One region of the Oceanobacillus locisalsi genome, then DNA from elsewhere that is predicted to be linked to it. Evidence: predicted binding sites of a transcription regulator. Region 1 holds the regulator's gene; each other region holds the start of a gene.
The links. The regulator CtsR, encoded in region 1, represses protease genes until heat stress. The targets are predictions, from matches to a motif close to ATGGTCAATAAAGGTCAAACA.
Positions count from the first base shown of each region.

Region 1 (10,282 bases):
CTAAATGAATCAACTTATCCGTAAATACTTGCAATACTTCTGGAACCTGCTGTTCTTTTAAAACTTCCCATTCAGCTTCGCCATACGTAATATCTTCCTGGAAGAACAACTCCGTCAATGCAACAATTTCAGCTCCGTAGCGCAATTGCTCACGGTACAGGCTAATGACATTTTCAGCCCATTCACGCGTCGCATCATCCATATTTTCCGGAAGTTTTCCTGCTTTAATTAAGTGCGGCAATGCCAAATCAACAACGCGGCTTAAATCGGCTTTCTTAATATATTCATTGTTCATCCATTTCAATTTGTGCTGATCAAAAATCGCAGCAGAAGTCGATAAACGCTCCGGATCGAAAATGTTAATCAGCTCTTCTTGTGTGAACATCTCTTCCTCGCCGACCGGAGACCATCCAAGTAAGCTGATGAAATTAAACATGGCTTCTGGCAAGTAACCCAAGTTACGATACTGCTCGATAAATTGGAGAATATGCTCATCACGTTTACTTAGTTTTTTACGTTCTTCATTCAGAATTAATGTCATATGTCCATAACGCGGTGCTGTCCATCCAAATGCATCAAACACCATCATTTGCTTCGGTGTATTGGAAATATGCTCTTCTCCCCGCAATACATCCGTGATTTCCATGAAATGGTCATCAATCGCTACAGCAAAATTGTAGGTAGGGATACCATTTTTCTTCACAATCACCCAGTCTCCAAAATCACTAGATTCAAATGTGATTTCTCCGCGGACAATATCCTGGAACGTATACGTTTCATTTTGCGGTACACGGATACGGATACTCGGCGTTCTGCCTTCTGCTTCAAAGTTCCGAATTTCTTCTTCGGTCAGATTGCTGTGCTTTCCGGCATATTTCGGTACTTGTCCATTAGCTCGCTGTTCTTTCCGCTCGGCTTCTAATTCATCTTCTGTCATATAGCATTTATAAGCCAAATCACGCTCTAGCAGTTCATTTACAAATTTTTGATATATATCCAAGCGCTCTGTTTGACGGTAAGGACCGTAATCTCCGCCGATATCTGCACCTTCATCCCATTCTAATCCGAGCCATTTTAAATATTTTAACTGACTCTCTTCACCGCCCTCTACATTTCTTTTAGCATCTGTATCCTCTGTGCGGATAATAAACTTTCCATCAAAATGCCTTGCATATAAATAATTAAATAAAGCCGTACGGGCATTACCAATATGCAAATGCCCTGTCGGACTGGGCGCATAACGTACGCGGACTTCCTTACTCATTAAAAATGCCTCCTTCATTGTGTATATAATAGCTGCCTGCTTTTTCTGCGTCCAAAAATCTGCTGTGACGTTTTTGGAACAGCTGTCAAAAAAGGTATTTTCTACCTTCCCCTTTTAAACAAGCTCTATACGAAAAGTGATAACATATACATGTTATCACTTTTTTTACCCTCTATCAGTTATACCCTTTTTACAGCGCTTTTTCAAGTAATTTTGGTTTTGCAAAGATCATTCGGCCGGCAGAGGTTTGCAAGACGCTCGTAATCACAACCTCAATATTTTTACCGATATAATCCCTGCCTTCTTCTACAACAATCATTGTTCCGTCATCTAAATAAGCGACACCCTGATTATGTTCTTTCCCGTCTTTGATAACTTGAACATGCAGCTCTTCACCAGGGAGAACAACCGGCTTCACGGCGTTGGCAAGATCATTAATATTTAAGACTGACACTCCCTGGAAGTCACATACTTTATTTAAATTAAAATCATTGGTAACAACAATGCCGTCAATGACTTTAGCTAATTTAATCAGTTTGCTGTCTACTTCTGCAATGTCTTCAAAGTCTCCTTCATAAATTTCCACTGGTACAGCCAGCTCTTTTTGAATCCGGTTCAGGATATCCAGCCCGCGTCTGCCTCGGTTCCGCTTCAATGCATCCGACGAATCAGCAATATGCTGTAATTCACCCAGAACAAACTGAGGAATAACGATGGTTCCTTCTAAAAAGTTCGTCTGGCAAATATCTGCAATACGTCCATCAATAATGACACTTGTATCTAAAATTTTCGATTTTGGCGACATAGAAGCTTTATCTGTATCTTCTTCCTCGTTGCCGCGACGTTTTTCTTTTTTCGTCGGCTTGAGTATATTCATAAATTCCTCACGCCGGCGAAAACCAACCTGGAATCCCAAATACCCGAGAATAATCATAATAAAAAGTGGTAAAACCTGTGAAAAAACGCGGATGCTCATATCTTGAAAAGGCATATTAACAAAGTAAGCTATAACCAGACCGACAATTAAACCAATACTGCCAAACAACAAATCCATAGCTGGTATTTTTACCAGTCCATCTTCCACCCAACGAAAGAAATTTACAATATAGTTTACTAGTAAATAAGACAAGATAAAAAATATAATAGCTCCAACAACCATTCCTAATATAGATGAAGTTAACCAGCTTGATTCAGTAACATTTAATAACTGGAAGATTACTGGAAGATAGAGATACCCCATGGTACCGCCTAATATAACAAAAAATAAGTGTACTACTTTTCTCATCATTTCCTTTCACCTCCTGACTATTATAGTAGTATTACCCAAAAACATATAATATATGCTCGGCTGATTGGAATTCGCATTAAAAAATCTACTGCCGCAAACCTATTTCTAAAGCTTCCTGTACATTAGACACGCCAATGACTTCAATTCCTTCTGGGTAATTCCAGCCGTCCAGATTATTTTTCGGGCAAATGACCCGTTTAAATCCAAGTTTCACAGACTCCTGCACCCGTTGTTCAATGCGAGATACTCTGCGAATTTCGCCTGTTAAACCAACTTCGCCGATAAAAATATCATCCGGCTTCGTTGAATGGTCCCGGAAGCTTGAAGCAATACTGACCGCCAGCGCTAAATCAATCGCCGGCTCGTCCAGCTTCACACCGCCGGCTACCTTAATATAAGCATCCTGATTTTGCAGCATCATTCCGACGCGTTTTTCCAATACAGCCATCAAAAGAGGGACACGATTATGATCCACTCCTGTAGCTGTTCTGCGCGGATTTCCAAAACTTGTCGGTGAAATTAAGGCCTGAATCTCTACTAAAACAGGGCGAGTCCCTTCCATCGAAGCGACAACGGTTGAACCGGCAGCTCCTTGCGATCTTTCTTCCAGGAAAATTTCTGAAGGATTCATCACTTCCCGTAATCCTTCTTCCTTCATCTCAAAAATGCCCATTTCATTCGTACTGCCAAAACGGTTCTTTACACCTCTTAAAATGCGGTAGGTATGATGTCTTTCTCCTTCAAAGTACAATACTGCGTCCACCATATGTTCCAACAAACGCGGACCTGCAATCGAGCCTTCTTTGGTTACGTGCCCGACAATAAAGATAGGAATTCCTTTGGTCTTCGCTATTCTCATCAGTTCCATTGTACATTCCCGGACTTGGGAAACACTGCCGGGAGCACTGGTTACCTCTTCTTTAAAAATCGTTTGAATAGAATCGACAACAACAAAGGAAGGATTAATTTCTTCTATCTGCTTGCTGATATCCAATAATTTTGTTTCTGATAAGACATATAATGCATCTGTTTTTATATCTAACCGGTCAGCACGTAATTTCGTCTGTCTTGTAGATTCTTCACCAGACACATACAGAACCGGTAATTCCTTCTCCGCCAGCTGCGCAGATATTTGAAGTAAGAGGGTTGACTTTCCAATACCCGGATCTCCGCCAATTAAAACCAGAGACCCCAATACAACCCCTCCGCCTAATACACGGTTAAATTCCCGCATTCTTGTTGTCATACGAGGTTCCTCTTTCGTTTCTATCGCGGTAATCTGTTCCGGTTTTTGCGAGGAGGCTGTATCAGATGTATACCCTGCTCTGCCTTTTACAGCAGAAGCTTCGACTTCTTCAACCAATGTATTCCACTGCTGGCAAGCTGGACATTTTCCCATAAACTTTACCGATTCATATCCACATTCTTGACAGACAAATTTTGTTTTCCTTTTTGCCAACTTTACAGGACCCCCTTCAAGCAATGGTCAATCTGACAGATTTCACTGCATACTGAACCAGCTTTATTTACTATTATAGACTATTTTTCGATTTCGTAGGTTACAGAAAAACATCAAATTAAAAACACTCTTCCATACTTATGCCACAAGTCTCATTCCGAAAAAGAAGAAAGCTAGAAGAACCGTATTCTTCTAGCTTTCTAATCTTACATCTTGTTTTAAGGAAGAACAACAAATTCTCCTTTGCTGTTTAATCCTATTTTCACTTTCTGTTCTTTTTCGATGTTTCCTTTTAGAAGCTCTTCTGACAATAAATTCTCGATGTTATTTTGAATCGAACGACGGAGCGGACGGGCACCGTATTCTGGATCAAAGCCTTCATTAGCAATTTTTTCAATTGCTTTATCTGTAAGAGAAAGTGTTAATTCTTGCTGTTCCAAGCGTTGTTGCAGCTGTTTCACCATTAAGGATGCGATATCTTTCATGTGTTTTTTCTCCAAGGAATGGAACACAATGGTTTCATCAATACGGTTTAGAAATTCTGGGCGGAATGCCTTTTTCAATTCTTCCAGCACCTTGGATTTCATATCTTCATGTTCTCTCTTCTCATCATTATCTAACGTGAAACCGACATACTTATTACGTCTCAGTTCATCTGCTCCAACATTGGAAGTCATGATAATCACGGTATTACGGAAATCAACAACTCTTCCTTTGGAATCCGTCAGGCGGCCGTCTTCAAGAACCTGCAGAAGAATGTTAAAGACTTCCGGATGTGCTTTTTCTACTTCATCCAGCAGGACAACAGAATATGGTTTACGACGTACTTTTTCAGTTAACTGTCCGCCTTCTTCATAACCTACATAGCCCGGAGGTGATCCGACTAGACGAGACGTCGCATGCCTTTCCATATACTCGGACATATCAATCCGAATCATTGCTTCTTCATCGGCAAACATCACTTCTGCCAGCGCACGGGCCAATTCTGTTTTACCAATTCCGGTAGGTCCAAGGAAGATGAAAGAACCGATTGGGCGTTTTGGATCTTTTAAGCCGGCACGGGCACGGCGAATTGCCTTCGCAACTGCGTCTACTGCTTCGGATTGCCCAATGACACGATTATGGAGAATTTCTTCCATGTTCAACAGACGATCACTCTCATCTTTTGTCATCTTAGCAACAGGAACTCCTGTCCAAATTGACACCACTGCTGCAATATCTTCCATTTTCACTTCCGAATCTGTCTGTCCTTGCTTCTCTTTCCATTCATTCTTCGTTTTTTCAAGTTTTTCACGATAACGTTGCTCAGAATCTCTTAAAGAAGCAGCCTTTTCAAATTCCTGGCTTTGCACGGAAGCATCTTTTTCTTTTCTCACTTCTTCCAGCTTTTGTTCCAGCTCTTTTAGATTTGGCGGCACAGTGTATGAATTCAGACGTACTTTTGAACCGGCCTCATCGATTAAGTCAATGGCTTTATCCGGTAAAAAGCGGTCTGTAATATAACGGTCTGATAACGTTGCCGCTGCTTCAATTGCTTCATCCGTAATAGTTACACGGTGATGTGCTTCGTAGCGATCCCGTAAACCTTGCAAAATTTGAATGGTTTCATCCAGAGTCGGTTCATCCACCTGAATTGGTTGGAAACGACGTTCTAGGGCAGCATCTTTTTCGATATATTTACGGTATTCATCCAGTGTTGTTGCACCGATACATTGTAAATCACCACGAGCAAGAGACGGTTTCAGGATATTCGATGCATCAATTGCACCTTCTGCTCCGCCGGCACCTATAAGCGTATGGAGTTCATCGATAAACAAAATAACATTGCCAGATTGACGAATCTCTTCCATGACTTTTTTTAGGCGATCTTCAAACTCTCCGCGATATTTTGTTCCTGCAACGACTGTTCCCATATCTAATGTCATTACGCGTTTATCGCGAAGTGTTTCCGGTACCTCATTATCAATAATTTGCTGTGCCAGCCCTTCCGCAACAGCTGTCTTACCGACACCAGGTTCACCGATTAATACAGGATTATTTTTGGTCCGGCGGCTCAATACTTGAATCACACGTTCAATTTCCTGCGAACGTCCAATAACCGGATCAATTTTCCCTTCTTTCGCACTGACTGTTAAATCTCGAGCTAAGGAATCCAGTGTAGGCGTGCTAGCGTTTGTTTGCTGTCCTGTACGCCCTTGTCTCCCTGCCTGGGACTCATTACTCCCTAACAACTGAAGAACTTGCTGTCTGGCTTTATTTAAGCTCACACCGAGGTTGTTTAAAACACGGGCAGCAACTCCTTCCCCTTCACGGATTAAACCTAAAAGGATATGCTCTGTACCCACGTAGGAGTGACCCAATTTTCGTGCTTCATCTTGGGATAATTCAACCACTTTTTTCGCTCTTGGAGTATAGTGAATGGATTGGGAAGGCTGTTTACCGACACCGATCAATTTTTCCACTTCCTCTTGAATTTTAGTTACTTCCAAGCTAAGAGACTGTAACGCTTTTGCGGCAATACCTTCCCCTTCCCGTACTAAACCAAGAAGAATATGTTCTGTCCCGATATTATTATGGCCTAATCGTACAGCCTCATCTTGAGATAGTGCTAGTACCTTTTGTGCTCTCTCTGTAAAGCGACCAAACATCATATGTTTTTTCCTCCTACTTGTTTAAATTTAATCTTTCGCGAATAATAGATGCTCTGCGAATATCACGTTCATCAGAGCGGAGTTCTTTATTAGCATAATGTTGTAAGAATCCAGGCTGGGTTAAAACCATCAATTCATTCAGTATATTCTCAGAAATATTTTCTATTATGCCTAAATCGATTCCCAGACGCAAATTAGAAATACAGATAGCAGCTTCCTTGGAATCAATAATTCTACTATTTTTTAGTGTCCCATACGACCGGAATACACGATCCTCCAAGCGGATCTCTGATTGTTCATATATATACTGACGAGCCATGCGTTCATGTTCCACAAGCTGATTCACGATACTTTCCAAGTCTTCCACAATATCTTCTTCCGACTTGCCCAGTGTAATCTGGTTCGATATTTGAAATATATTACCTCTTGCCTCACTGCCTTCTCCGTATATCCCTCTGACAACCAAACCTAATTGGTTAATCGCAGGGATAAGACGGTTCATTTGTTTTGTAAGTACAAGAGCAGGTAAATGCATCATAATGGAAGCTCTCATACCGGTTCCAATATTGGTAGGACAGCTGGTGAGATATCCTTTTGTTTCATCAAATGCATAGTCAGCTTCTTCCTCCATCCAATCATCCAGATAATAAGCTTTCTCCAGAGCGTTTCTTAATTGAAGTCCCGGATAATAGACCTGCATGCGCAAATGATCTTCTTCGTTCACCATAATAGAAGTCTGTTCATTTTCCGATAATAACACAGCTGCATAATCACTATGTTTAATTAAATGTGGACTTACTAAGTGTTTTTCCACCAAAACATGTTTTTCAATCATATTTAACTGCTTCATTGGTATGAAAGAAAGAGAATCCTGTTTTGACTCGTCTTGTTCCACATAATTTTCCTTTATAAATTGCAACACATCTTCCAGTGCTTCTGTACTGCCGGATGTCGGATACAATTTATTTGCAAAATTGCGGGCAAGACGGACACGGCTGCTCATGACAATATCTTTATCCGGACCGTCCTCCAGCATCCACGGGCTGACCGCTTCATTGATAAATGATTCTAATGTCACGTGTTATCACCCGCTTCCTTATTTTGTTGGTTCGCTTTTTCCAATTCCCTGATTTTGTCACGCAAAACTGCTGCCTTTTCAAACTCTTCCTCTTCAATCAGTTGTTTTAATTCCGTTTTATGAGAGGATATTAATTGTTTTTGCTTGATATACTTTCCTGCCCGTTTTGGAATCCTTCCAGTATGCTTGGTATTTCCAGCGTGTACGCGTCGTAAAATTGGTTCTACTTTAGAACCAAAAGAAGCATAACAATCTGCACAACCAAATTTCCCGGCCTCTTTAAATTCACTGAACGTTCTGCCACAAGATGGGCATTTTAAATCCGGAGGCTGTTTAGGCTGGTTCGTATTGGCTGTGCCTGCAGCATTTAAATGTAATCCATCTTTTTGAAACAGTCCTGCTAACAGATCATTTAAAGAGTAGCCTTCTTCCGGATAGGTCAGATATCCTTTTTTCTTTGCACATATTTCACAAAGGCTTACTTTTGTCTCTTGACCATTTACAATATGCTTAAAATGCAATGTTGCCTTTCTTTCATGGCATTCCTGGCATTCCATGCAATCCCCCCTTTTTAAGTCATTAATCGTTCAAATACTTGAGTGTCGTTAATGCAGATTTAAGAATACGTGCCCGTATCTCATCTCTAAGCGGTAACTGAAAAGCCAACGTTGTTCGGTCAATACTTGCTAATATTAACTTTGCTTCACGTTCTGTCAGCAATTCCTCCTCTAACAGGCGGTCTAAAATATCTACTGCAGCACGTTGAGGAATCGAATCGCCAATTAAATAAATAATTTCATCGATTAATTCCGATTTATCCTGATGACGAACACGCATAATACGAATATATCCTCCACCGCCGCGCTTGCTTTCGACGATATATCCCTTCTCCATTGTAAATCGCGTATTAATAACATAATTTATTTGTGAGGGAACACATTGAAACTGATCTGCAATTTCACTTCTTTTAATCTCAATCGCTTGTTGTTCCTCTGCCTGTAATACTTTTTTCAAATATTGTTCAATGATATCTGAAATATTACTCATCCTTCGCACCTCAAATCAAATAATTTATTTAATAAATTATTTCTTTTGACTTTGACTAACTTTGACTATGGTTTTATTATAATATAAATTTCTTCAGTTGCAAATGGATGATACTTCTATTTTTGACAAACAAGCTAAAATCAAAACTAAATAATAGAAAATCTATGAAAATATTTAAGCAGATGTTCTTTAAGTACACATAACAGCCCGAACCGCTATGATTTTTCCATATAAATGTTTATTATTGTTAGAATACCTTTTAAAAGTTAATTTCGCTTTGTTATATTTATCACACCTTGCAGCTTCGATATATCATCAAATAAATAAATTAAATTATTATCCTTTTTCATATTTGTCCATATATGGATTCTGCGCTGTTTTCCTTCTACCTGTTTTATTTCTACTTGTTTAATGCTGAAATTCTTTTCTTCAATTGATTTTACTGCTTCATGTATTTCAAACTCCTCTGAGGCAATAATTTCGATAAAATTACTGGACCTAAACCGCGGGAAGAAATACTCCATTTGATTTAAAAAAATTAAACTGACTAAAATAATAAGTGTCGTTACAATAGCAGCACTATACATCCCAGCTCCAACCACTAATCCGATGCCTGCTACAGCCCATATAGAAGCAGCGGTTGTTAATCCTTTGATAGCTCCTCCATAAACAATGATTGTACCAGCTCCCAGAAAACCGATACCACTGATTACATAGGATGGGATACGGGCAGGATCAAATTGAACGTTATCATATTGATGTATAAAATGAATAAAACCAAAGAACGATAAAATCATCATCAAACAGGACCCTACCCCTACTAGTATATGCGTACGAAACCCGGCTGAATGATTATTAATTTCCCGTTCAAAACCAATTAAACCGGATAAAATTAAAGCAATAAATAATCGTCCTAAGATAACTAAAAAATCGTCTCCGATGAATTGTTGCAATCTGACTTCCTCCTTTCCCCGCTATTTATCATCGTGTAACCGACTGTAAAGCTCTCCTTCGAGAATAGAGGGACATGGAACATTCTAAGCAGAAGTCCGGTTCAGTTTCAGTCAGTAACGAATTGGTTTGCTGCTCGGGCCATAATAAGCCAAATAAGCGCACCTCAGCGTTTCAACCATCAAAACTCCTATTGAATGAAGTACCCCCTTTATTATCAGTTTATTCATATATTTAAATTATCATCTCTTTTTTATGAATAAGCAACTATTTGCATATAAATTAGAAAAGGTACAATATATTTCTGATAAAATAACATAATCTTTCGTTTTTATACGACTTACGTGCTATTGAAATGGTTATTTTGATGCCATTGTATAAAAAAAGACGTCAGCGAATATGCTCACTAACGTCGAAAATTATATTATCAAAAAGCAAAAAGAGCAAAGCATTATGCTTCACTCTTTTTTGTATGCCTGGCAACGTCCTACTCTCGCAGGGGGAAGCCCCCGACTACCATCGGCGCTGAAGAACTTAACTTCTG
Region 1 is NZ_JBHTKK010000021.1:70,303-80,584, forward strand. It holds gene gltX (glutamate--tRNA ligase) at 1-1,264, opposite strand, end outside; gene ACFQ19_RS15385 (PIN/TRAM domain-containing protein) at 1,455-2,552, opposite strand; gene radA (DNA repair protein RadA) at 2,638-4,011, opposite strand; gene clpC (ATP-dependent protease ATP-binding subunit ClpC) at 4,230-6,662, opposite strand; gene ACFQ19_RS15400 (protein arginine kinase) at 6,676-7,740, opposite strand; gene ACFQ19_RS15405 (UvrB/UvrC motif-containing protein) at 7,737-8,297, opposite strand; gene ACFQ19_RS15410 (CtsR family transcriptional regulator) at 8,320-8,787, opposite strand; gene ACFQ19_RS15415 (MgtC/SapB family protein) at 9,054-9,740, opposite strand; rRNA gene rrf (5S ribosomal RNA) at 10,213-10,282, opposite strand, start outside.

Region 2 (10,282 bases), on a different contig from region 1:
ATGCTGATTCCCGGTTCTGGTATGATCTTTGGATTACTCGTTGCGATATTGGTTTCTTATAGAAAAGACAAGCTTCCGGAAAATAAAGAGAAGGATACGGAAGCCAATGCTGTTGATTTAATAGAAGAAGTCTCGTTCAGCAAGAAACATGCTTGGACACTTGTTGCGATTGTGTTAGCACTGATTGTACAAATTATTACCGGCAATCTGATTTTAGGTGCATTAACAGGAATTATTGCGCTGTTTGTGTTTGTAGCTGTTCCATACAGAGAACTGGATCAGATAATGACAAGAGGGATTTCAATGATGGGAACAATATCTTTCGTCATTTTAGTTGCTGCCGGATTTGCTGAAGTGTTACAACAAACTGGTGCAGTAGCAGAATTAGTAGAAGCTTCTGCATCTGTCTTAGGAGACAATAAGCCGTTGATTGCTTTTGTTCTGTTGTTATTAGGTCTAGTTATAACAATTGGAATTGGAACATCATTTGGAACAATCCCGATTATTGCAGCTTTATTTGTACCGATTTGCCTGACTGCCGGCTTTTCACCGCTGGCAACAGCCGCTTTAGTTGGGACTGCTGGTGCTTTAGGAGATGCAGGATCTCCGGCATCTGACAGCACCCTTGGACCAACAGCCGGGCTTAATACAGATGGACGGCATAACCATATCTGGGATACATGCGTGCCGACGTTTCTTCATTTTAATATCCCATTGTTTATTTTCGGCTGGATTGCAGCAATGGTGCTGTAAGAAGACAATTGAAAATGAGATGAAAAGTGTATAATGTTCGCAGTATAAGGAAAAGGTAAGAAAAAACGAGGTGGGATTTGCATGAAACGACCAATCACTATCCTGTTATCACTTGCCTTTTTCTTTTGCATTTTTTCATGGAATACAGCTTTTGCACATGGCTGGGGCTATCAGAAAAAAAATAACCATACGCCACCGGATATAGGTGCGTATCAAGAAATTTTGGATCAATACAATGCATTCTATGTTGATGACAGCGGCGAAAAAAATATTTATCTCACCTTTGATAATGGCTATGAGCAGGGCTATACACAAGAGATATTGGATGTACTCGCGCAAGAGGAGGTGCCTGCTGCTTTTTTTGTAACAGGGCATTATGTGGACAGTTCACCAGATTTGATCAAAAGAATGGTGGATGACGGACATATTATCGGCAACCATTCTTACCATCACCCTGACTTTACTGTGATGAATAAAGAAGCAATTCATCAAGAATTAGCGGATTTAGAACAAGCTGTAGCAGAGGTGAGTGATCAGGATGAATTAATCTACGTCAGACCGCCCCGAGGAACATTTAGTTCAGATACATTAAAATGGTCTACAGAACTCGGACTTGTGCATGTATTCTGGTCGCTGGCTTTTATTGATTGGGAAACAGACGCACAAAAAGGGGCAGATTATGCTTACGATGAGATTATGAAACAAATACATCCCGGAGCCGTTATGTTACTGCATGCAGTCTCCAGTGATAATGCAACAGCTTTGGAAAAAGTCATCCAAGATCTGAAACAAGATGGGTATCAATTTAAAAGCCTCGATGATTTATGGATGCGCGAGCAATTGCCAAAGCAGTTTCCTCATTAAATAAATAATAATAACTCAAAGGGCAAATCGGAGAAAAATAATTCCGATAAGCTCTTTTTCTTTTTTACTGATAATTTTTTTGATATACTTCAACAAAATCTTATTTATAGCAGAAGTTTTCCGATTTTCAGATGAAAGAAAAGACTATAAAACCCTGATAGAATAAGGTTTTGCTTCTGAAAAACAAAAAGGTCAAAAAAAATCATAAGAAATTTGACTAAAACACTTGAAAGTCAAAGAAGGTCAGAGTATAATGAAATTATAGTCAAAGATAGTCAAAGTCAAAAAACGCTATACGAAGCTATCTGACTAACTTGAAGGAGGAATGAGAAATGAAGTGTCAAAACTGTGGACAAAATGAGGCAACGATAAATGCACAAATGCAAATGAATGGACAACGTATGGAAGTGCATCTTTGCCAAGAATGTTTACAAGAAATACAAGGAAATATGATGAACAATGACTTTTTCTCTAATTCTCCATTTGGCAATATGGATCAATCATTTGCCAACAACTTTTTCCAAGGCAATGGCAATGGTAATGGACAGCAAAGTGGTGCAAATGCACGCACTAGAACACAACAAAAATCAAATAATGGAAATGGCTTGATTGATCAGTTAGCTAAAAACATTACTGATCAAGCACGAGCAGGAAAGATTGATCCTGTCATTGGCAGAGATAAAGAAATTAAACGCGTTATTGAAACATTAAATAGAAGAAATAAAAACAACCCGGTATTAATCGGTGAACCAGGTGTTGGTAAAACAGCAATTGCAGAAGGTCTGGCAGCAAATATTATCGAAGGAAATGTTCCGACGAAATTGCTGGACAAAGAGATCTATCTGCTGGATGTATCCTCTCTGGTTGCAAACACAGGCGTTCGCGGTCAATTTGAAGAAAGAATGAATAAACTGATTGCCGAACTGCAAGAACGAAAAGATGTCATCGTGTTTATTGACGAAGTACATCTCCTTGTCGGTGCTGGTACAGCTGAAAGTTCTCAAATGGACGCTGGCAATATCTTGAAACCGGCACTGGCACGTGGTGACTTGCAAGTTATCGGTGCAACCACCTTAAAAGAATATCGTCAAATTGAAAAAGACGCGGCATTAGAAAGACGTCTGCAGCCAATTATCGTAAAAGAACCAACCTTAGAAGATACGGTGAAAATTCTTGACGGAATTAAAAACCGTTATGAAAAATTCCATGAAGTACGTTATTCGGATGACGTTGTTGAGGCGTTTGTTAACTTATCCAACCGCTATATTCAAGACCGTTATCTTCCGGATAAAGCAATTGACTTAATGGACGAAGTTGGTTCCCGCTTAAATCTGGCGAATGCACAGAAAGACTCTGAATCACTGCAGCAACGTATAGATGAAATTGTTCAACAAAAACAAGAAGCTGCAGAAAAAGAAGACTATGAACGTGCTGCTAATCTCCGTTATCAAGAAATTCAATTGCAAAAACAATTGGATAAAGCGGAAGAAGGCGAAAAGGTACTGGATATTGATATTTCTGATATTCAATTAATTGTAGAAGAAAAAACAGGTATACCAGTAACCAAAATGCAAAAAGATGAAAAAGAAAAAATGAAAAACTTGGCTGATGATCTTCGTGCCAAAGTTATTGGACAAGAAGAAGCAGTAAATAAAGTTGCTAAATCTATCCGCCGCAGCCGTGCCGGATTGAAAGCAAAAGAACGTCCAATCGGTTCCTTCCTGTTTGTCGGACCTACCGGCGTCGGTAAAACAGAATTAACCAAAGTACTGGCAGAAGAATTATTCGGCACAAGAGATGCGTTGATTCGTCTCGATATGAGTGAGTATATGGAAAAACACGCGGTGTCCAAAATTATCGGTTCACCACCAGGATATGTAGGACACGAAGAAGCTGGACAGCTGACTGAACGTGTCCGCAGAAATCCTTACTCCATTCTGTTACTGGACGAAATTGAAAAAGCACATCCAGATGTGCAAAATATGTTCCTGCAAATTATGGAGGACGGTCTTTTAACAGACTCTCACGGCAGAAAAGTAAGCTTTAAAGACACAGTCATCATTATGACAAGTAACGCTGGAACTGGTGAGAAGAGAGTAAGTGTCGGCTTTAATGCAGACAATCATGAATCAGTTGCCACATTAGATATGCTGAGCGACTATTTCAAACCAGAATTCCTCAACCGTTTTGATGCGATTGTGAACTTCAATGAGCTGAAAGAAAATGATTTAATGCAAATCGTTTCTCTGATGCTGCATGATTTAGAAGAAGCCATGAGAGAAAACCAAATTACGATCACGATTACCGATGAAGCAAAAGAACGTCTGGTTAAATTGGGATATGACACTCGCTTCGGTGCACGTCCATTGCGCCGTGTTATCCAAGATAAAGTAGAGGATCAACTAACAGACTTGATTCTTGAAGGCGAAGACGTTACAGCAGTTCACGTGGATGTAAATGAAGAAGACATTGTTGTTTCCAATGCATCTTAATGGAGAGTAAAGTCATTGCGTAAGGCATTTCAAATAAAATAAAGGTAAGCATACAAAGATCAGTTGACCAATAAATGGTTAGCTGATCTTTTTTTGTGTCAAGCAAGTAAAAATTTTGTATAGGAAAAGTACAGAATTCGAATGAATAACTGTTTTTAATTGGCGTGTATAATTGGATATGGAGATTTAGTAATAAATCTCTATATAAATTGAACTAATAAACTTGTCTTTTGTGCTTAAACAATGAAGTTATTTATTTTAGGATTAAGCATAATAATTAGCGGAGGAAAAACACGGAAACTCCTGTGGGAATGCGCAGTGTGAAGACCCCGCAGAAAAAAGCGAACTTCTTTTTTTGAGGAGGCTGAGGACAAGCCCACGGAAAGCGTAGTGTTTTTCCGTAGCGAGCAGCAAGGGTAAAATATTAATTTCAAATTATATATATCCAATTGTTATTAGAAAAGATGATAAAAAATGAGATTAATGAAAAATAATTACGTGAAACTGGGGCTGATTTTGCTGCTTGTTTTCGTCTGTTTATCAGCTTTTCGACTTATTTGGATGGACGTTTTTCAAAACAGTACTTCATTGGATATTGAGGAGGGAGAGCTCGATTTACGAGGTTGGAATGCAGATGAAAAAGAAACTTTGCTATTGGATGGGGAATGGGATTTCTATCCATCTACTTTTTTAATGGATGAAAAAGAAATTGCATCAGTGTCTGAAGAAACTGTTAGAGTGCCGGATGGCTGGAATAATATATTGGGTTCTTCTACTGGTTACGGAACTTACCATCTACAAATCAATGTTAATTCAGATCAAGACAGGAATTATAAATTATACATACCGAGTATTCGCAGTGCTTCTGAAGTCTATATCAATGGAAAACAACTGTCCTCATCAGGGAAAGTTGCTGATGGGGAAGAAGGCTTTATAGCTGAAAATTCTCCCCAAAGTGTCGTTTTCACAGCAAATGAAGAAGGCGTTATTGATATTGTGATTCAGGCTGCCAATTATAAAGATATTCGAAGTTTTAACAGCGGAATTATTCGTTCCATTCGTTTTGGAACAGAACAGGCTCTGACTAATGAAGTACAATTTTCCAAGTATTTGCAGATTGCGATGGTCATCATTCTTCTTATTCATTCCGGATATGCATTCATCCTGTATTTGATAGGTAATAGAAAGAAACAGTTATTCTTTTTTTCTTTATTAAACTTTATTTATGCCTTTTTGTTTCTTCTTAGTGGAAAAGATAAATTATTACCTTCCTATTTTTATACATGGAATGAATTAGGTTTTCAGTTATTTGCGGCTTTGGTATTAATTGAATGTTATGTCTTTCTGCAATGCACCAATCATCAAAAACTTCCTTATTGGAATAAAATATTCCCTTATTTTCAATGGGGTGTATTTGTATTAGCAGCAGCGATAATGTTTTTACCTCTATCACTATCACAAATGATTATATTGTTGCCTGTTTATTATTTCATAGGTTGTTGCCTTGTTGGTGTCGGTGTTTTTGCGATGATACGATCGTATCAGCAATCAGCAAATAGGAATTTATTTTTAATCATATCCTGTGCTGCTGCTATTCATCATGTGATATGGGCATTGATATGGAGAGGGACTGGAGAATATATGCCGCATTATCCATTCGATTTGATTGTTGCCATCGTATGTTTTATGGTGGTTTGGTTCAAAGGATACTTTCGCGTACATGAGGAGACGAAAGAACTGGCTGCGACATTACAGCGGATGAATCAGGAAAAAGATCAATTTTTAGCAAACACCTCTCATGAATTCCGTAATCCACTGAACAGTATTTTATTACTTTCTAAAGCTGTACGGAACAGGGAAGAAACAGCGATAACGGAACAAAGCAGGAATGATTTAAACACGGTTTTGAATATAGGAAACCGAATGAACCTCCTGCTGACGGATTTATTAGAAGAGCGGCAATTGCAACAGGGGCAGCCAAGACTCAATAAACAGGTTATCAAATTGGAACCGATTGTTACAGGGGTAATAGACTTACTGCAATTTTCATCTAACGTGAAGAAGGTGCAAATTATCAATCGCATTTCCAAAACATTTCCCGCTGTATATGCAGATGAGAATCGACTCACACAAATTTTATTTAATTTAATTAAAAATGCTATCAAATTTACGGATCAAGGGAATATTACTATCTCTGCAACAGTAAAAGACGATAAAGTGGAAATTCATGTTACTGACACAGGTATCGGTATCAGTCAAGAGATGCAAAAGCGATTATTTCTTCCCTATGAACAAGAAGAAACGCCCGGAGAGAGAATACGGGAAGGCGGTTTTGGCTTGGGATTGAGTATTACAAAACAGCTGGTAGAACTTCATGGCGGAACCATCCAGGCTGATTCAGTAAAAGGAGAGAAAACAACTTTTACTTTTACATTGGAACTCGCATCTGTCCAAGAAGAATCAGTACCTCATCTTGGAGAGCATATACGAACAGCCAAAGCAGATGGGGAAGCGGAACAGATAGAAACGCCGCTACCTCTGAAAGATGATGAAAAACCGTCTGTTTTAGCAGTAGATGATGATCCCGCCAGTTTATTGGCCTTACAAGCAGTTCTGCCGGATGATGTGTATCATCTGACGCTTGTATCCAGTCCTGATCAGGCATTAAAAGTATTGGAAAAGAGAGAATGGGATATCGTTATTTCGGATATAATGATGCCCCAAATGTCCGGATACCAACTGACCAGAGTGATTCGGGAAAGTTATTCCCTGACAGAACTTCCTATCTTGCTGTTGACGGGTGGAAATTCGGATATCCAAGCTGCTTTTGCAGCAGGTGCCAATGATTATATAACCAAACCGGTAGAATCGATAGAACTGAAAACTCGGCTGGATTCGTTAATTACGCTGAAGCAGGTTGCTGAACAGCAGTTACAATTGGAAACGCTGTGGTTGCAAGCGCAAATACAGCCACACTTCTTGTTTAATACGTTAAATGCAATCAGAGCATTGAGCGAATGGGATCTGGACAAAATGAGGAAGCTTTTAGATGAGTTTGGTAATTTATTACGCAGTAAATTTCAGTTCCAGCAAATGAATTTGTTGATTCCTTTAGAAGAAGAATTACGTCTCGTTCACTCCTATCTATATATTGAACAAGTTCGTTTTGGAGACGCGCTGCAGGTGAAATGGGATATGGATGAGATACATGATATATATGTTCCGTTCCTTTCTGTACAGCCATTAGTGGAGAATGCTGTACAGCACGGTATTAGGCAAGGAAAAGGGAAAGGCATGATAACCATCCGTTTGAAAAGAGATACAGCTGATCACAAAGCAGCGATTACGGTAGAAGACGATGGAGCAGGTATGAAAGAAGAGGAGATCACAGCTATTTTTAAAGGAGCATCGAACAGTGAATCAGGTATCGGCATTATAAACTTGGAAAAAAGATTGCACCAGCATTATGGAAAAGGATTAACCATCGACAGTGCGCCTAGTCAGGGGACAAAGATCTTTTTCGAAATCGATACATCTGATGATTAAAAAATGGATTATATGAGAAAACAACCAATAAAACTTCATTCTGCAGGGATATGATCTTTTCTCCGTAGAATGAAGTTTTATTGGTTACTTAGCGTTTTTTCAGGTTTTGAAAAAGAAGGAACAGGAATAAAAAATATATTCCATTAAATACTAATTCAACTTACGCATCTAAGAATAAGCATATACTCCTTGCTATCCCAGTATGAAAAGGCTTTCTATTACCATGCTTGCTTTGGTTTCAATCATCGTTCTATTTTTGATCAGGAAATGGTATATAGCTTCTGCTCCGGCAACCACTCCGCTTTCTGCCATAGCGGTATCCTTGCACCTTACCTGCTAATCTTTGTCAACAGATGTATAAAAGAAACGATCAACCTCTATTTCTGTGGTAAAGAAATTACTTTTTAAAGCGCGAAAGTCGAAATGTTAATAAAAAAGTTCATAGGCAAGCAGTTATTTTAAACATAGTATGATATGATTAAAAAAACAGAAAATTTGATCGCATCATAGTAAATAAGGGAATATGTGTGTGAAGCAACTGGAAATATGAAGTGATCATCTGTTTATTGTATAGAAATTGTATAGTAAAAAAGAGAATAGATGTTATTTAGCAGCATGTATCTTTGGATTATAATGAAAGTTTGGAACACAGACAAGAGATAATCAGGAGGAGATTCAATGCTTCATATAGCAATCATTGACGATGAACATTTAGCCTTACAATATTTGGATTTATTGTTGCGTAAAATAGAAGGGGTACATGTTACCGGGAAATATATAGAGGCCAATGATTTGATTCAGCATGTTCAGACTGAACATGTAGATGCTGTGTTTATTGATATACATATGCCGGCAATCAAAGGAACGGATTTGGCGGAACAGCTTCTAAACCTGCAGCCTTCTTTACAGATTGGCTTTATTACAGCTTATGATGAATACGCAGTGAAAGCTTTTGAATTAAATGCAGTAGATTATATCCTTAAGCCTGTAAAAGAGGAGCGTTTGGCTTTAACAGTACAGCGGATAATGGAAAGAAAGACGATGGATCAGCACACCGCAACAGAGGAAACAGACATCGTTATTAAGGATTTAGGAGCTTTACAAATATATCAGAATAATAAGCGGACAGATGTGAAATGGCGTACGTCCAAAGCAAAAGAACTGTTTGCCTATTTTATTCATAATCATGAAAATACCATTTTAAAAAGCGATTTGATTGAATTGTTGTGGAGCAATTTATCGTGGGAAAAAGCAAATGCTCAATTGTATACAGCTGTATACCAAATTAGAAAGGTTATGGAGCAAAAAGATATTCCTATTAAAATCATCAGTCAAAAAGAATTTTATCAAATTGATATAGATAGCAGTGTACATATTCAATCACGCGAATTTAAACTTGCTGCATACGAGTTATTAAAAAGAAAAAATATTAATGTAGAACAGTATTTCACCGTATTGGAAACATACCAAGAGGAGTACTTAGCTGGATTAGATTATCTTTGGGCTGTTAACGATCGGAAAATACTGAAAGATGTGTGGCTTGAGCTTATCATCCGTTTGTCATCTCATATACATCGTTATGAGAAAACATCATCCTACAATATGTCGAAATTAAAAAGTTTAACTGACTTGGATTCGGAAGTAGCAGAAATCGTAAAAGAAAAAAACTGGATTCACTAATTTCTCTAGAAAAAGAGTTGATATAAATGAAGCGGGATTATATCCGAACGGGAATTTTTGTGATTATCTGTATCATCAGTTTGTCTGTTTTACGATTAATATGGGGAGGTATATTTCAAGAAAATATAACACCTGCTATTGAAGATGGAGAGCTGGTTTTAAGATCATGGGAAATAGGAGAGAGAAATACGCTGATGTTGGATGGGGAGTGGGATTTTTACCCGTCACAGTTTGTCATGCAAGAAGGTGGATTACCTGCAGAAGCGCCGGAAGCGATTCAAGTCCCTCATGGATGGGAGAATAATCTTGGTTCTCCTTTTGGTTACGGAACTTATCGGCTGCAAATGACGGTGGATCCGGATGATGATCGAAATTTTAAATTATATATACCAAACATCCGAACATCTTCCGAAGTCTATGTGAATGGCCGCAAAGTAGCAGAGACTGGCCAGCCAGCTGAAACAGAATCGGCCTATGTTGCAGATATCATGCCTGAGACAGTAACTTTTACAGCGGATGAAGAAGGTAACATCGATCTTATGATTCAAGCGGCAAATTATATAGACAGCAGAGATGGAGGCATTTATCTCTCACTTCGGTTTGGAACAGATGCAGCAATTACAAGAGAAGTGCAGCTTACGAATTATTCTCAAGTTGTCATTGCGGCTATTCTGTTGATGCATACTTTATATACTGTGATTATTTATTTTATAGGTGGAAGAGATAAAAAGGTGCTTGCTTTCTCGTTATTGACCTTTAGCTTATTTTCGGGTTTTCTGGTTCATACTGGCGAGAAATTATTGCAGCAATTTTTTAATTTGAGTTATGAATTTGAGTATTGGATGATTCATACGGTGTATTTAATCATTTTTTATGCATTGATTCAATGTACCAATCATCAAGAACTGCCTTATTGGAATAAAATCTTTCCATTTTTTAAATGGGGA
Region 2 is NZ_JBHTKK010000020.1:43,394-53,675, forward strand. It holds gene ACFQ19_RS14850 (Na+/H+ antiporter family protein) at 1-753, shown strand, start outside; gene pdaA (delta-lactam-biosynthetic de-N-acetylase) at 835-1,617, shown strand; gene ACFQ19_RS14860 (ATP-dependent Clp protease ATP-binding subunit) at 1,950-4,109, shown strand; gene ACFQ19_RS14865 (ATP-binding response regulator) at 4,584-7,655, shown strand; gene ACFQ19_RS14870 (response regulator) at 8,334-9,335, shown strand; gene ACFQ19_RS14875 (ATP-binding response regulator) at 9,362-10,282, shown strand, end outside.
Region 2: a site for CtsR is predicted at 1,847-1,867, ahead of ACFQ19_RS14860 (ATP-dependent Clp protease ATP-binding subunit). Genes of this name have one in related genera too.

Region 3 (10,282 bases), on a different contig from region 1:
GTGGCACTTGTCATGGATCTCAGAGGAAGAGAATTTTTCGATTCCTTATATAAGGCTTTAGACGCGATAAGCCATAAGCCATGGATTCAGAGCCATATCTTGTTTTTAGATGCTGCAGATGAAACATTAGTGTCGAGGTATAAAGAAACCAGACGTTCTCATCCTTTGGCGGTTGGCGGACTCCCCTTAAATGGAATCCATCAGGAGCGGGTGATTATAGATGAATTGCGAGGCCGTTCTCAACGGATTATTGATACATCAGATTTGAAGCCAAGAGATTTACGTGAGAAAATTCTCCAATTGTATAAAGAAGAAAAACAGGAAGTATTTTCGGTTCACTTCGTATCGTTTGGCTTTAAATATGGCATTCCGATTGATGCCGATTTAGTTTTTGATGTACGTTTTTTGCCAAATCCGCATTATGTATCTGCGCTGAAACCTTTAACCGGTTTAAATCAGGAAGTGGATTCCTATGTGTTTAAATGGTCAGATACGCAGCTGTTTACAGAGAAATTAAATGATTTATTCCGTTTTATGTTTCCCCAGTATAAAAAAGAAGGAAAGTCACAGTTAGTCATTGCTGTCGGCTGTACAGGCGGACAACATCGTTCCGTTGCTTTGGCTGAATATTTTTCAAAGCAATTCAGCGATGATTATATTACCCATGTTACTCATAGAGATATTGCAAAAAGAAAGGATCCATCGTCATGAGTGATGTTCCCAAAATTACAGCTATTGGCGGAGGGACAGGGATGCCGGTTTTACTTCGGGGGTTAAAAGATCTGCCCGTGGATTTGACAGCTATTGTCACCGTTGCGGATGACGGCGGCAGTACAGGCAGGATTCGTTCAGAAATGGAAATGCCTGCACCTGGAGATATTCGAAATGTCATTGCAGCTTTATCGGACGCAGAACCGATGCTGTTAGAGTTGTTCCAGCACCGGTTTCAACAAGGGAATGGATTGACAGGTCATTCCTTAGGCAATTTATTACTAGCAGCCATGACATCGATGACCGGCAATTTTAATCAAGGCATCAAAGAGATTTCCCGGGTGTTAAATGTAAAAGGGAATATATATCCGATATCAAATGAAAATATGTCTTTACATGCGATTATGGAAGATGGTGAGATTATCCACGGCGAATCAAATATCCCGCTGTCTGGTAAGAAGATTAAGCATGTCTTTTTAGAACCGCAGCCTCTGCAGCCGTTACCTAACGCTGTGGCATCGATTCAAAAGGCAGATTTGATTGTTATTTCTCCAGGAAGTCTCTATACTTCTATTATGCCGAATTTAATTGTTCCGGAAGTGAAGGAAGCATTATTGAATACAGAAGCTAAAATTGTATATGTTTGTAATATCATGACGCAGGACGGAGAAACAACCAATTATTCTGCAGCAGATCATGTGCAGGCGATTCATGATCATGTCGGCGATACTTGTATTGATTACGTAATCGTCCATGATCAGCCGATAGATGCAGAAACGCAGGAAATTTATAAAGAAGAGAAAGCAATTCCTGTAGAAGCGGACATTGGGCGCTTACAATCGATGAATGTAGAGGTCTTTCCCGGAAACATTGTTGTGAAGCATAAAGATGGAACACTCCGTCATAATAATGATAAAATAGCTGAGATGCTTTATCAGTTTTTATAGTATAGAGAGTGGGACGGCATACATCTCCCGCTCTTTAACGTGCAAAGTGCTCAAAAGGGGAAGGAGTGTGATACGATGTCCTTCGCATCAGATATCAAGAAAGAACTAACCGCTATTCAATCGGATTCTTGCTGTCAGTTTGCCGAGCTGGCTGCACTCGTTCGAATGAATGGCGTTATTTCTATATCAAAGCAAGGTTATGGCTTGGATGTCCAGACGGAAAACGCAGCAATTGCAAGGCGTATCTACACATTAATCAAACAAAACTATACGCTGCCGGTAGAACTGCTGGTACGTAAAAAAATGAAATTAAAAAAGAATAATGTTTATATTGTCCGTATGAAAGACGGTGTGCAATCTTTATTAGAGGATTTAGATTTAATTGAAAATCAATATCAAATCACGCGTGCTATTTCTCAAAAATACATCGATAAAGATTGCTGTCGAAAGGCTTATCTTCGCGGCGCCTTCCTGGCCGGCGGATCAATGAATAATCCGGAGACATCTTCTTATCATTTAGAAATATTTAATTATTATGAGGAACATGCGGAAGCGTTGAAATCCATACTTAATGAATATGACTTGCATGCCAGAACATTAGAGCGGAAAAACGGCTATATTGTATACATGAAAGAAGCGGAGAAAATTACTGCTTTTTTAAGCGTGATTGGGGCCCATCAGGCGTTATTAAAATTTGAAGATGTACGTATCGTCCGAGATATGAGAAACTCCGTAAACAGGCTTGTAAATTGTGAAACGGCAAATTTAAATAAAACGATCGGTGCAGCATTCCGCCAAGTAGAAAATATTAAATTGATTGAACGGACTGTAGGATTAGAACAACTTCCGGAGAAATTACAAGAAATCGCCAAATTGCGGGTTCAATATGAAGAGATTTCATTAAAAGAATTAGGTGAATTGGTCAGCAGCGGAAAGATATCTAAATCCGGTGTGAATCACCGTCTGAAGAAAATTGATGAATTTGCAGAAAAGATCAGAAGAGGAGAGTTACAGCTTGGTAATTAATGCTAGCATCCGCAGAATATGATATAATGCAGAGAACAGCATAATAAAACACCGCCCAAAATCAGATGCAGATGTTTATCTGCATGCAAAAAAATGGAGGCGTTTACTTACAGACAGGAGAGTGAATTTGTTGGTTGAAAAAACGGTGAAGATTGAATTGGATTCGGGACTGCAAGCGAGACCTGCTGCCTATTTTGTGCAAGAGGCCAATCGATTTGATTCACATATATTTTTAGAGAATGATCAAAAAAAAGTGAATGCTAAGAGCATTATGGGATTGATGAGTCTGGCTCTGACGAAAGGGGTAGAAATTAAGCTTATTATCGAAGGAGAAGATGAAGAAGAGGCGATGGAACATTTAACCAGCCTTGTCCGTGAGAAAGTTTGATAAAAGCATATGAATGAAGTGAACCGGTGTTAAACCCTTCTCTAAGAGAAGAATTCCTTTTTGCACCTTCTTGTGAGAAAATGCACGAGTTTTTTAAAGGGACATACTTTATTCAAATGTAAAAGATTGTACGTGTGTGACGTTGGTGAAAGAAATCTTGAACCTATATTAATAAGGGGTGGGATGAACATTCGCCAACGTCATTTCTTTTTTGTGATGTAAACAAATTGTATAATGATGATGAAGTTGTTTAATTTAATGCTTATAGAATTACAGACTGCAAACTGATGGAAGGGATAATAAATGGATTTAAAAATTAAATCTTTAATATCGCATCACTAATACAAAAATTACCATAAAAAAGAAAAACAGTATATCATTTTTAATCGTTGTTTTATTTTCAGAAAAAAATAAACGAATAATAATAATAGAGACAACCGGTACAACAATAATTCCTAAATAAAACAAAAATCCTTCTAGTTTTATACTGACAATGAACAAGCTGACAACCGAAGAAATTCTAAAAACTGAAAAAACCCAACTTGTTTTTACTTTTTCATCAAAAACAGAGTATACCACTTCAAGAATAGTAACATATATGATAATTATGATATAAGACATGATACGCTTCCTTACCTTACAATAATAACTTTTAATAAATTTGTGCCGTACTTTTGGCATCAAGGTACTGTTTGTAATAACCATTTGATTCATAAAGTTATTATTTGCTATACTTTGAGAAACGGCAGGTTGTTCCAATCTTAGTTTTTCTGTCTAATTCAGAGGATACCCCACCTCTTTTTTCTCAAATATACTATATCAACGGTTTTTCCTTACCTAATGACTCCGTTTTGAAGACCTCTCTGATTCAATTTAATAGGGGTGAGTTATAATACCTCTTCATCCATAATAAAAGAATCATTTGTATCATGAGAAGGGAATCTATTTAAATAATTTTCGAATCGATTTTCCAGCAGCACGCCCCGTTACACGTCTGCCGATTCGTTTTCCTACTTTTCCTTTTTTGACTGCATCAACATCATTCCATATACGCAATATCTTATAGATACTTGACTTTAGACTCATCATTTTTCCTCCTTCCGTATGGCATTTTCTTTCATGAGTTACGTATAGTATGACATTTACGTCGCCATGGGACAACTATTCTGAGAGAAATGGGGGAGGATTTAAATAAGTCAAAAGAACTTTTCACCAAAATATAGAAAAGGGCTTGTCTCCAAAGGGATTCATATGTATAATGAAAGTTGTGTTTTTAATAAATATCATGCGCCCATAGCTCAGTTGGATAGAGCACTGGTTTCCGGTACCAGGTTTGTCGGAGGTTCGAGTCCTCCTGGGCGCGCTTAATGAAGTTTAGAAAGACAAGGGATTGAGATGTTCTTATCCTTTGTCTTTTTTTATCCCTCATGTTTAACAAACATAAAATCGGGAATGATGGTTAAAGTATAAATTTGGCGAAACTTTTTGTTTGACCTTTATTGACCAATAAGCTATCATATGAAGTATAGAAAAAATCATCAGCCATTAAAATTGGCAACTTAAGGAGGATTTTTAAATGAATTTAGTACCTACAGTTATTGAACAAACAAATCGCGGTGAACGTGCATATGATATTTACTCCCGTCTATTAAAAGACCGGATTATTCTGCTTGGCAGCGGCATTGATGATAACGTGGCCAATTCCATTGTAGCACAGCTTTTATTCCTAGAAGCAGAAGATCCAGGAAAAGACATCTCGTTATATATTAATTCTCCTGGTGGTTCTATCACAGCTGGTATGGCCATTTTTGATACAATGAACTTTATTAAATCAGATGTATCTACTATCTGCATTGGTATGGCAGCTTCTATGGGAGCGTTCTTGCTTAACGCCGGCGAAAAAGGCAAACGTTTTGCATTGCCAAACAGTGAGATTATGATTCATCAGCCTCTAGGAGGTACGCAAGGTCAAGCAACAGACATCGAGATTCATGCTAATAGAATTATTGAAATTAAAAGACGTATGAACCGCATCATGTCTGAAAATACTGGTCAGCCTTTAGAAGTTATTGAGCATGATACAGAGCGTGATAAATTCATGAGTGCAGAACAGTCTAAAGAATATGGCTTGATTGACGACATCTTTGAGCGTAAAGAACAATAAGATAATAGCATAAAAAATAAGCCAAGGTTTTCAAACTTTGGCTTATTTTTATGCGCTCTTCGCTTTTACATGCAATCATTCATAAAGCTCCCAAGCTAATTTTAAGGACGCTACAATATAATCAGCCACTTCTTCTATTTCCTGGTTATCCGTTATAACGCGGGAATGATGTTGTTCATAAATTGGCTGACGGTCATCAAAAAGCTTTCTGATTTCATCCATATTTTTACCTTGTAAAACAGGGCGATTGTCCATTAATAAACTTATCCGTTCTTTCCAGTTTTCCCAAGACAAATCGAGGAAGAAAACAGTAGTAGTAGCAAAACAAATATCCTGAACTTCTTTTTGAAGAAAAGCACCGCCGCCTAATGAAATAACTTTTAATCGTTTATGGCATATTTCAGAAATGATTTCTTTTTCGTATTGACGAAAGGTTGCTTCTCCATGTTTTGCAAAAATTTCTTTGGGATGCATCTGAAATCTGCGTTCAATTTCTTCGTCAATATCAATAAAATCTCGGTATAGTTTTTGGGCAACAGCTTGACCAATCGTTGTTTTTCCAACTCCCATAAAACCAATTAATACAATGCTTTGTTCTTTCAATGGTATGTTCCTCATTTTACATTCCTCCCCTGCACGTCATCCTGCGCATCACGATGTTTGTTGGTGGATTGCTTTTCGTGCCAGTTGATCTGCTTTGCGGTTTTCTTTCTCGGGAATCCATTTAATAAATAAAAATGGAAAATCTGATGTTTGCGCCTGGATGGTTTCCAGTAAAGGAAGAAAGTTCTTGTTTTTTGTCTTTCCTTTATCGACCGCTTCTGCTGCTATCTTGGAATCTGTCCGGAAAGACAGGATTTCGCCCTTAAATTCTGTTTGGCAAATGGTTAATGCTTCTATGATAGCATAAAATTCTGCTTCATGATTGGACATATATGGCAGAGGAACAGCGTATTCCAGCTTCTTTTCCCCGGACTTTATATAAATGCCGGCGCCGCTTTTTTCTATTTTTTCGTTGGTGGCTCCGTCCGTGTACACCTGGATCAACATATATCCCTCCACTTGACTTTCTCGTTCATAGTATAACGAATTCTAAGTCAAAAAGGAACGTGCATCAGCTAGCAGAGTGAAATATATCCCTTATTCCTCTTCCTGCTCATCGTCGTCCTCATCAGTGCCGTGTTCGTGATGCTCGTGATCCATTTCGTCATGGGCATCTTCTTCAGATGGTTCGGCATCACCTGCGATAACAGTTTCTAAAGGCATAATATGCTGCCCTTCTGCGGTGGTGTGTGCATACATTTCGTAAACTGCTTCTTCTTCAAAGGTAAAACTTGCTGTATAGGTGCCGTTCTCTTGATGATCTCCTTCGAATTCTACACTGTCATCAGCGTTTCCTTGCGTCCAGATTTCGAATAATACTTCATTGGCATCTTCAACGGGCTCGTCGTCAAAGCTGACATGTGCAGTTAAATCAATTGTTTCTCCGACTTCTACATGTTCAGGAACATCAAAATCTACTTCCAAAGCGGCTAGTTCTGGTAACTCGTCGTCATCGTCTTCTGCTGTATCAGCATCATTACTTGCGCAAGCGGCCAGCATAGCCGTTAGAATAATCACGATAAAAAATAATTGCTTCTTCATTGGTTGTATCCCCTTTCTTTTACGTTTTCCCGATTCCCAGTATAGCACGAAAACACTCGAATAAGGTTGAAAAAATTATGACATATCTATTTACCGCAGTGTAACTGGCTGTAAGACTCCCACTTTAAAAAGTGAATGAAAATTATATCTCTAAGTGGGAGATCCAACACCCAGTAACGGCCCGATTCGCTCAACTAACCTTCCGTGGGGAAAGAACCCCCACGGAAGGAAGTTTCACTTTATTTCCCTGGGTTATCTCGACTATAATAAGAAGAAGGGAGGGAAAAAGATGAAATTAGTAGCCTATCAGAAAGAGAAAAATGAAAATTTGCGTGTTGGTGTTGTAACGGATTCGGATGCTGTTGCAGATGTGGAAAGGTTATCTGAACAATTTGGAGAAACAACGCTTCCTGCAGATCCGACTGCTTTTTATGCGCAGGCAGAGGAACATATCGAAGCATTACAAAAAATAATGCCTAAAGTAGCAGAGTATGAAACTTTTTCGCTTCAAGACGTCCATTTGGGTATGCCGCTTGGAAAAGCTAAAAAAGTCATTTGTGTCGGTAAAAATTATCAAGAACATGTCCATGAGATGCAATCGGATATTCCGGACTATCCCGTTTTATTTGCGAAGTTTGACAATGCGATAATTGGACCGGAAGATGCTATCTATTATCCGTCAATTACTGAAAAATTAGACTATGAAGTGGAATTGACTGTGGTTATCGGAAAAACAGCTTCTAAAGTCAGCAAAGAAGATGCTTTTGATTATATTGCTGGATATACACTTGGCAATGATACCTCGGCGCGGGATATGCAAAAACGGACACCGCAATGGCTGCAGGGGAAATCGTTGGATCATACAACGCCTGTCGGGCCGTGGATCGTTACCCAAGAAGAGGTAGACAATCCGCATACATTAGATATCCGTTCGTATGTCAATGGCGAAGTGCGCCAGTCTTCGAATACTGAGCATCTTATTTTTGATATTCCTTTCTTAATCAACTTTATTTCTGAAATCATGACCTTGGAGCCGGGGGATATGATTTTAACAGGGACACCAGATGGTGTTGGTTTGGCAATGGAACCATCCGGACTGCTTCAGGCAGGGGATTATGTAAGGTTAGAAGTTGAAGGAATTGGAACGATGGAAAATCAGGTAAAGAAAGTATAGGAGTTGTATCGTTCGGAAAGGCATATGATAACAATTCAATAGCATAATCTATTGAAAAAGGGAGGGGGAAGCATGCAGCAGAGCCTGGTATTACAGCAAGCACTGACCTGGAAAATGAATCAATCGCTCCACCAGTCTATTGAAATCCTTCAATTGTCTGGTATTGAATTATACGATTATGTACAGAAAATGGCGGAGGAAAACCCATTGATTGAAGATGTCCAGCCGATTGATAAGCAGGTCCTGACGCAATTTCATGGGGAAACCGATGCATTTGAAAATATGAATGCCTCGAAAAAAAACATGTACGAGCAGTTAAAAGAGAGTCTGTATATGCTGTCTATTCCAGAGGAAAGAATAAAACAAGCTGTTTTGTTCGGGATCGATTCTTTGGATGAAAATGGCTATTTGGATATATCAATGGAAGCATGGGCGGAAAGCTGCCAATTATCTATCGAAGACATAGAGCAGGCGCTGTCCTATTTGCAAGCGCTGGATCCGCCGGGAATCGGGGCCAGAAGTTTACAAGAATGTATTCGTTTGCAGTTGAAAGAAATGGATTGCGATTATCCTTTTCTGGATGACTTATTTGAAAATAACTTGTTTCTGATTGCAGAAGAGGATATCGACACTTTAGCTGAAACGTATGCGATTACAGCTGACGAGGCCGGCAGGTTGATTGCGAATATGAAATTATGTCATCCGAATCCTGGAAAACTATTGGATCAAGAAGAGACAGCGTATATTATTCCGGAAGCAGCTGTTTTTAAAGAAGATGGGGAATGGCGTTTATCCTTTTTTAATTGGTCAAGCCCGACCATTCAAATTCGGGATGATATGTTACAGATGACTATGCCAAAAGATGGAGCGGCTTATTTAAAAGAAAAGAAGAAAGAAGTAGAGATGCTGAAGCAGGCAATTCAATACCGCGGGAAAACGCTGGAACAGGTTTTGCGCATTATTGTAAATAAACAGCTGGGCTTTTTTGAAGAAGGCATAGCTGCTTTAAAACCTTTAACATTGCAGGAAATTGCGGATGCGCTGAACCTTCATGTTTCTACTATCAGCCGGACCATCAGCCATAAATATTTGCAGACAGATGCGGGTATTCTCCGGGTCAAATACCTCTTGCAGCGTGAAGCACGGAAGGGGGAAGGGGTTGCCCGCGTGGTGGTGAAACAGCATGTCCGCCAGATTATAGCTGAAGAAGACGAGACAAGCCCGCTCTCCGATGAAAAAATTCGTGAAAAGCTGGAGACGTTGTATCATATGTATGTAGCGAGAAGAACCGTAATGAAATACCGGGAAGAGCTGGATATTCCATCTTCCGCAAAGCGTAAAAGGAGAATGGATAGAAGAGATGATTAAGTTTTATACAAAAAAGAATTGTCCCCTATGTGTCGAAGCCCTTGAATTATTAGATGTACTGAATACGGATGACATACCTGTGGAAGAAATAGATATTTACCAATCAGATGCTTTACTGGAAACATACCAGCTGCTGATTCCGGTTATCGCTTATAAAGGAAGCGAAGTATATGGAAATGAAATAAACATAGAAAATATCAGCAGGCTGTTGACGGAATAATGAAGAGGCATTTTCTTTGAACGAATGGAATCGTTTTAAGGGAAATGTCTTTTTTATGTTGGGTCAATTTATGACCAGCTGTTTCTTAAGCGGGAGATTTTGTGTTTAAGTTCGCAGGCAATGGGAATAAATAAAGTGGGTGTACTTAATCATCATAAGGACTTTTCTTTGCTTTCTATAGAAGGTATGTTATAATGAAAAATGAATCGGGACATAAAACAACCACATGGGACGTTTTCGAACCCGTTGGAGGAGACTGGTTTAAATGGAATCCATCATGGCCCTGCAGAGAAAAATCGTACCTGAATTGGTCAGCGTAATGCAGGAAAGGTACACATTATTACAGCATGTGCACTTGCATCAGCCAATTGGCAGGAGGGCTTTAGCAGAGAGTGCAAATTTAACAGAGCGGCATGTTCGTGGAGAAATCGATTTTTTGCATGGACAAGGTTTGGTTGAAGTTACCGCAAAAGGTATGTTTATAACCAATGAGGGAAAAGTAGTCTTGGATCAGCTCGCCGCTTTGATTGGAGATTTGTCCCGGTTGGAAAACTTGGAAGACCAGTTAAAAAGCACTCTGTCTATCGATAATGTCATTGTAGTGCCTGGTGATAGTGACCATAACCCTCAAATAAAGACA
Region 3 is NZ_JBHTKK010000027.1:415-10,696, forward strand. It holds gene rapZ (RNase adapter RapZ) at 1-711, shown strand, start outside; gene ACFQ19_RS17085 (gluconeogenesis factor YvcK family protein) at 708-1,658, shown strand; gene whiA (DNA-binding protein WhiA) at 1,734-2,684, shown strand; gene ACFQ19_RS17095 (HPr family phosphocarrier protein) at 2,815-3,072, shown strand; gene ACFQ19_RS17100 (hypothetical protein) at 3,397-3,693, opposite strand; gene ACFQ19_RS17105 (hypothetical protein) at 4,015-4,158, opposite strand; tRNA gene ACFQ19_RS17110 (tRNA-Arg) at 4,360-4,435, shown strand; gene clpP (ATP-dependent Clp endopeptidase proteolytic subunit ClpP) at 4,649-5,236, shown strand; gene ACFQ19_RS17120 (shikimate kinase) at 5,312-5,854, opposite strand; gene ACFQ19_RS17125 (ribonuclease HI family protein) at 5,888-6,286, opposite strand; gene ACFQ19_RS17130 (FixH family protein) at 6,377-6,880, opposite strand; gene ACFQ19_RS17135 (fumarylacetoacetate hydrolase family protein) at 7,170-8,054, shown strand; gene rpoN (RNA polymerase factor sigma-54) at 8,127-9,422, shown strand; gene ACFQ19_RS17145 (glutaredoxin family protein) at 9,415-9,642, shown strand; gene ACFQ19_RS17150 (sugar-binding transcriptional regulator) at 9,908-10,282, shown strand, end outside.
Region 3: a site for CtsR is predicted at 4,559-4,579, ahead of clpP (ATP-dependent Clp endopeptidase proteolytic subunit ClpP). Genes of this name have one in related genera too.